Regions from separate parts of the Pseudomonas sp. Hz4 genome, predicted to be linked through region 1. Evidence: riboswitches for the same ligand, from Rfam matches in the RefSeq annotation. Region 1 holds a riboswitch; the other holds the start of a gene.
What was found. Region 1 has a riboswitch for cobalamin ahead of ACYZTR_RS11620 (ABC transporter substrate-binding protein). Riboswitches for the same ligand answer to the same signal wherever they lie in the genome.

Region 1 (3,567 bases):
GCCTGTATGGCATAAGCCGGCGCCTCCACAGCATTGAAATCTTGTGTATACCGCTGGGCGAATCCTTCTACCCCCCATTCCTGATACTGCTGCACATGCTTTAATTCGTGAGCCCAGAGCGCGATGTTCTGTTCTGCGGTTTGAGCGTCCCGGAAGAGGATGATGTCGATCAGCGTCACGGCACCGACATCGGGGTTTTGCAGCATGGCAGTGGCGGTGCTGAATTGGCCGTTGTCGCTAACCTTGTAGCGCGCGGTATCGAGGACGCTGGGGTCGTACCAGCGCAGCAGTTGCTCCCGGATGTGCGGTGGAATGGGTTGGATGCCGGCGTTGGCTGCTTCAGCGCGGGCTTGGGTCAGCCACAGCGCCAAGGCAGGTGCCGCGATCTGGAAGATGCCATCAGACAGGGGGCTGAGCAGCTGTCCTGCGTCTGGCAGGCAGATGCAGCTGTCCAGGCACACTTGTTTCTCGCCAGCTGGGCAGGCGTTGGTCTGGGCCGGCACTTCAAGCGTCAGGCAAAGAACAAACAGCGCCACCAGGCGCGTGGTGATAGGCGGCATTGGGCGCTCCAAGGACGGACGCAGCACGAACAGTGGGTCACAATTGATCGACGACCCGCATAACTTTAGCGTATCGCTGTCGGTCTCTTCTCGATGACCGCTTCACGCCCTGAGAAAGTCAGTCGTGAACAGACAGTTATCCCGGTTGAGGATGCCGAGCGCGATCAGCGAGTCGAGTTCGTTGAAACCGTCGAAAGTCAGGATGCATCAGGAGCCTCGTGCGAGTGGAGACGTTGTTGGCGTCATCGTAAAATCGACGATCAATACATTCAAATAATTGTCATGGATACATGACGACAGCCTGTTATCAGCCAACAGCGCTCAGTGGTGATATACGGCATGATCGACTACCATGCCGGCCGCCGGTTTCCAAATGGGATTAATAGGGAATCCAAGATGCCTGACACGGCATCAAACGGAACTGCCCCCGCAACTGTAGGTGCTGAGCCTGCTCCTGAACTGCCACTGGGATCACTCCCGGGAAGGCTGGAGCCTGGCGACGACGCATCAGTCAGGAGACCTGCCGGCCAAGTAAATCACTAACCGGCGGGGTGTTCGGGAAGGACATCCTTGCGCCGAGCGTTCCTGAGTGATCGGCACTTCACTGCTTCAATGGCAGCGTTCGATGATGTGTTTCCAGTCCGTACCCCTGCTCTTGTACGGTCAAATGGAGATTGCGTCATGCTGCTGTTCCGCCTTGCCACCCTCGCCACTGCCCTGGGTCTGTCCACCCTCGCCCATGCGGCCCCGACCCACTATCCCCTGACCGTCGAGAACTGTGGCAGCACGCTGACCTTTCAGCAGGCACCCAGCCGTGTCGTGACCATCGGCCAGGCGGGCACTGAAATGTTCTACGCCATGGGCCTTGGCAACACGCTGGTCGGCACTTCGCTGTGGTTCAACGATGTGCTGGCCACGCACAAGACAGAGAACGAGACGATCGAACGCCTGGCCGACAACGAGCCGAGTTTCGAGGCGGTGATCGGCAAGCGTCCACAGCTGGTGGCAGTGGAGTTGGAGTGGATGGTCGGTCCGCAAGGCGTGGTCGGTACTCGCGACCAGTTTCACGAACTGAAAATCCCGACCTACTTGATGCCGTCCGACTGCGAAGCCAAGGACAACCTGGTCGGTGCCGATGGCACACGTCTGGAGGCATTTCACATCGACAGCCTCTACAAAAGCATCAGCCAATTGGCTGAAATTTTCGATGCGCAGGAACGTGGCCAGCAGCTGACCGCCCAACTCAAGGCCAGCCTGGCCAAGTCCATTGCCACCGTACAGAACAAGGATCTGAAGCACACCAGTGCGCTGTTCTGGTTCTCCAGCGCCAGTCTGGATATCGACCCCTATGTCGCCGGGCACAAGGGCATTCCCGACTTCATGATGAATACGTTGGGTGTGCGCAACGTGGTTCAGTCTGATGAAGAATGGCCAACAGTCGGCTGGGAAACCATCGCCAAGGCCAACCCGACCTTCCTGGTCATCGCACGCATGGATCGCCGTCGATTCCCGGCTGACGACTATCAAAAGAAAGTGGAATTCCTGCGCAGCGACCCGGTGACCCGCAACATGGACGCCGTGAAAAACAACCGCATCATCATCCTCGACGCCATGGCCATGCAGGCCAGCGTGAGAATGTTCGACGGTCTTGAAACCCTGGCATCAGCCATCAACGGCTACGACCTGCAGAAATGACCAGGGTGCTGATTCGTACGCTGCTGGCATTGCTGACACTGCTGTTGGCCGTGATTGCCGGTGTGACCATCGGTGAAACGAGCATCGAACCGAGTGTGGTGTTCCAGGTGCTGGCGAACAAACTGTGGACTGCCGGTTATGTCCTCGACCCGATAGACGAAGGCATCGTCTGGAATTACCGCCTGACCCGCGCGCTGGTGGCAGCGGCCTGCGGTGCGGGCCTGGCCACCTGCGGGGTGATCCTGCAATCGCTGTTGCGCAACCCGCTGGCCGATCCTTATCTGCTCGGCATTTCCGCCGGCGCCTCGACAGGCGCTGTACTGGTGGCATTGCTGGGTCTCGGGGCGGGGTTGATTTCGCTCTCGGTGGGGGCGTTTGCCGGCGCCGTTGCCGCCTTTGCCGTGGTTGTTTTGCTGGCCCGCGCCAGTGGTTCAAACGGCGGCACCGGGCAAATCATCCTGGCGGGGATTGCCGGTTCGCAGTTGTTCAATGCGCTCACCGCGTTTCTGATCACCAAGTCGGCCAGTTCCGAACAGGCCCGCGGCATCATGTTCTGGTTGCTGGGCAATCTCAGCGGCGTGCGCTGGCCATCGGTGTGGCTGTCGGTGCCCGTGGCATTGACCGGTCTCGCGGTGTGCCTGTGGCACCGTCGGGCGCTGGATGCCTTCACTTTTGGTGCCGACTCAGCCGCCTCGCTCGGCATTCCAGTACGCCGAGTGCAATTTTTGTTGATCAGCTGCGCCGCACTGGTGACGGCAGTGATGGTGTCGATTGTCGGCTCCATCGGTTTCGTCGGCCTGGTCATCCCCCATGCCGTGCGACTGCTGCTGGGCACCCGGCATGCGCGTCTGCTGCCGGCGAGCGCGCTGGGTGGTGCAGTGTTTCTGATCGCCGCCGATATCCTCTCCCGGACGCTGATCAAAGGCCAGGTGATCCCGGTCGGCGTCATCACCGCATTGGTTGGCGCGCCGGTGTTCGCGTTGATCCTGATCGGTCGGAGGAATGCTCGATGAATGCTGCCTCGCCAGTCATCAGCGACTCCGTACTGCGTTGTTCCGGCCTCGGGTTTCATGTCGGCGACGCTGAGTTGCTGCACGGTATCCACCTGGACATCCGTCGTGGTGAAACCCTGGGCCTCGTCGGGCCCAACGGTTCGGGAAAATCCACGCTGCTCAAACTGCTGGCCGGCGTGCGCATCCCCAGCCGGGGAGACATCCACCTCAACGGCCAGTGCCTCAGGGCACTGTCACGGCGAACCATCGCGCAAACCCTGGCGGTGGTAGAGCAACAGGCCGACACCTTGGATGCCATC
Region 2 (3,567 bases), 1.1 Mb from region 1:
CACCTGTTCGGCGCGATGGCCTTCCAGCACGGCGGCGGGCACGAGGGAGCCGGCGTAGATGATCACCGGGCAGCTACGAATCAGCCGTTGGCCTTTGACGGTGATCAGTTCCGGGTCGCCGGGACCTGCGCCAATGAAGTAGACGGTCATCGTCGGTTCCTGTGAGAAAAAGGGTATGGGCAAGGTTTCAGATGAAGATTGCTCATGATCAAAGACGGGGATTATTGAGGATTTCAGGCGACGCAGGCCAAAGCCAAGGTGGCCTGGGCATATTTTTGTCGTGAAATCAGCAATTTTGCCGGTGCCTGGGCCAACTGTTCGGCCAGGGCCAGGGCGGCACTTTCCGCGACGCCGTAGCAGCCGGTGCGTTCGAACGCGATGTCCGAGCGGTGGCTGAGTTGCGGTTGATAGCCGGCCAGTTGTTCACTGCTGAAGTACATCAGTGGCAGCGCTAGCTGTTCAGCCAATTCGATCAAACCAGGTTCTTCGCGCTTCAGGTCAATGCTGGCCAATGCCTTGATCTGGTGGAGCTCGATTTTATAAGCCTGTAACGCCTGATCGAGCAACGCCCGCAGCGTGCTGACGGGGCAGCCGCGCTGGCAGCCCAGGCCGACCACCAGGGTCGGCGCGGCGCTAGTGTCAGTCATGCGTGGTATTGACCATCGCTTTTGCGGCGGAACAACCAGGCACTGATCAAGCCCAGGGCCAGCCAGAACGCAACGTTGGTCAGCTGCGAAGCGATTTTGAACTGAGCTTCCAACGCTTCTGGAGCCAGCATCGAGTGGACTTCCGGTTGTGGTGCGCCGATCACGTGAGGAACGGCCAGAATGGCCACGCCGAGCACTTTCATCAACCAGTGGCGGCTGAACACGATCAATGCGATGCCGGCTGCAGTGGAGGCGGCAGTGCTGATCCACCAGATCTGCCGTTGCGCCAAATCAGCAGCGGCAGTGCCCGGCAGCTCAGGCGGCAGACCGAGGGTTGGCGCCAGCACGAACGTCGCATAACCGGCCAGGCCCCAGAGCAGGCCTTGGGAGGTTTTGGTCGGTGCGCGCAAGGTATAGAGGCCGGCGAGCATCAGGGCGAAACCGACCGCTACCACCAGGTTGCCGCCCGTGGTCGACAGCACGCGCTGCCAGCCGTCTTCCGGTTCCCAGGCTTCGGCGTCGTGGGTGTGAGCGGCGACAGCACCCGCGGCGTGTTCGTGAACTGCAACAGCGGCGGGCTCGGATTTTTCGTAAGTCTCGGCCTGCAGAATCAGCGGAGCCACCCAGAAGCTTTGCAGCAGGGTCAGCAGCAAGGCGGCCAGAAGCCCGGTGAACCCTGCGGTTTGCGCAATACGCTTGATCATGTCAGCAGCCTCAATGGCACGGGAATGCAGAGCTGTGGCGGGTATCGTGCGCGGCATTGTGCACCGCTTCGATGTGCGAGAAACCGGCGAAATACACCAGGCTAGCGCCAAGGATCGACGCACACACCGCGGCGGTCAGGCGTTGAGTCAGGGTCGTGGTGGTGCTGGCGGTGCTCTTATCGGTGTTGCTGCCGGTACTGCTGATGATCGACATGGCGCTTCCCTCTGGTCTGTCAGCGGGTGAATAGAGCGCATGGAAGACCCCTGCGAGTCGGGCGCGCAGAGGTTCAAACAGCGCCCGCCCACCGCGGGTTTGTCATTCAGTGATCGTAATGGTCACTTTGTGTTGCGGGCCGGTCTCCGGGCTCACGAGGGGCGTTGGCTTTCGCCCTGACCTGCAAGCATCACCTTCCCATGCTGAACTGCTGGCACAGTGGTTCTGACGCTTCGCTCGCTTACCGTTGCGGGGGCAGCACCGGACTGACATGACTTTAGAGGAAAGCACATGATTCACCGGTTTCCCGTTTCACCCTGTGAAGGGCACCCGTAACACAGTGCGTAGGAGAGCATGGGCGGGGGTTGGGCGTCAATTGGCAAGGGTTCTCACTTGGATACCGAGTCGCGTCCTTCGCGAGCAAGCCCGCTCCCACAGGTGACCGCATTACAATAATGAAATGGCTACCCCCGCCGCCCCCTGTGATCGCCCACTAAGCTTTCACAGGGGGCCTATCGGAGACCGTTGCCATGAACAAAGTAGCTATTGCCGCCATCGACCTGGGAAAACACTCCTTTCACCTGCATGCTCAAGATGATCGTGGTCATGAGCTCCAGCGCAAAAAGTTTACTCGAGTGGCGCTGATCCAACACCTGGCGAACCTCGATCCCTGCATCGTCGTGATGGAAGCCTGTGGCGGCGCCCACTTCATGGCGCAGGAGGTCGCAAAGCTGGGACATACGCCCAAGCTCATTGCGCCTCATCTCGTGCGTCCTTATGTGAAAAGCAACAAGAACGACTTCGCTGACGCCGAGGCGATCTGCGAGGCAGCGACCCGCCCAACGATGCGCTTTGTCGCCCCCAAGACCCAGGCTCAGCAGGCGTTGGCCATGCTCAACTCGACACGGGATTCGTTCATCAAAGACCGCACCGCGACCGTCAATCGGATTCACGCAGCCCTTCTGGAGGTTGGCGTCAGCTTGGCCCCAGGCTTCAAATCGATCAACGATCTGCCGACGCTACTTGAGGCGAGTTCATTTTCTGAAGACATCAAAATAATTCTGACGATGCTACATGAGCACTTCAACTACCTGAATGAGCGGATCAAGGCACTGGATAAGCGAGTGCAATGCCAGGCCGCTGAAGATGATCTGGCATCTCGTTTGATGACCATGCCGTGTGTCGGCCCGATCACCTCCACCGTCCTGGCTGCCGAGTTGGGTGATGGCAAACAGTTCAAATGCGGGCGAGGCTATTCGGCCTCGATCGGGCTGGTGCCCAAACAGCATTCCACGGGCGGCAAGACCGTTCTATTGGGCATCAGCAAGCGCGGTGATCGCAACCAGAGGCGCCTGCTCATCCAGTGCGCCCGTGTCTACTTGATGCAGCTGGAGCGCCAGAAAGGCTGGCTGGCGGACTGGGTCCGGCAGCTATTAGCCCACCATCACTCCAACCATGTGGTCTGCGCGCTGGCCAATAAGCTGGCGAGGATCGCCTGGGCGATTGCGGCACACCACTCTGAATTCGATGCAGGGCCAACCGCGATGAACGCCTGACCCTGCTGTCACCCGAGCACCACCCACCTGGTTTTGCGATGCTGGATAACAGATGACGTGAACGGCCAACCGGCCTGACGACAACCCTGAGCTCCCACACGGCTGAAAGGCCGTTCGAATAATTAGGATCGTCGGGCATCGATTCTCATCGAGGCGCGGGGGCCACAACCCCACTCAGACGCCGGATAGATGAAAGCAAGCCAACCACGCATCAAAAACAGTATTGCAGAAAAGGGGGTAACCATAGATGTGGGAGCGAGCCTGCTCGCGAAGGGGCCGGTACGGCTGCCACAAGACATTGACCCGCCCTCACACGATGCGTAGCCTTGCGCTTTCGAGGTTCTTCGGCGTCTGCCGAAGCTAAGAAGGGAACGCGGTCGATGCCGCGGCTGCCCCCGCAACTGTGAACGGTTCTGTTGGCTGCCACGCCACTGCAAGCCCTGTCT

Region 2: it holds a riboswitch for cobalamin, as region 1 does, so the genes downstream of both, ACYZTR_RS16830 (CbtB domain-containing protein) here and ACYZTR_RS11620 (ABC transporter substrate-binding protein) in region 1, are expected to answer to the same signal.

The regions. Positions count from the first base shown of each region.
Region 1 covers NZ_CM142719.1:2,552,979-2,556,545, reverse strand. The annotation lists gene ACYZTR_RS11630 (eCIS core domain-containing protein) at 1-560, opposite strand, end outside; partial or broken gene ACYZTR_RS11625 (AraC family transcriptional regulator) at 702-764, opposite strand; cobalamin riboswitch at 900-1,102, shown strand; gene ACYZTR_RS11620 (ABC transporter substrate-binding protein) at 1,242-2,255, shown strand; gene ACYZTR_RS11615 (FecCD family ABC transporter permease) at 2,264-3,268, shown strand; gene ACYZTR_RS11610 (ABC transporter ATP-binding protein) at 3,265-3,567, shown strand, end outside.
Region 2 covers NZ_CM142719.1:3,691,856-3,695,422, reverse strand. The annotation lists gene cobM (precorrin-4 C(11)-methyltransferase) at 1-150, opposite strand, end outside; gene ACYZTR_RS16840 (cobalamin biosynthesis protein) at 234-647, opposite strand; gene ACYZTR_RS16835 (CbtA family protein) at 644-1,351, opposite strand; gene ACYZTR_RS16830 (CbtB domain-containing protein) at 1,362-1,565, opposite strand; cobalamin riboswitch at 1,686-1,914, opposite strand; gene ACYZTR_RS16825 (IS110 family RNA-guided transposase) at 2,096-3,121, shown strand; cobalamin riboswitch at 3,442-3,567, shown strand, end outside.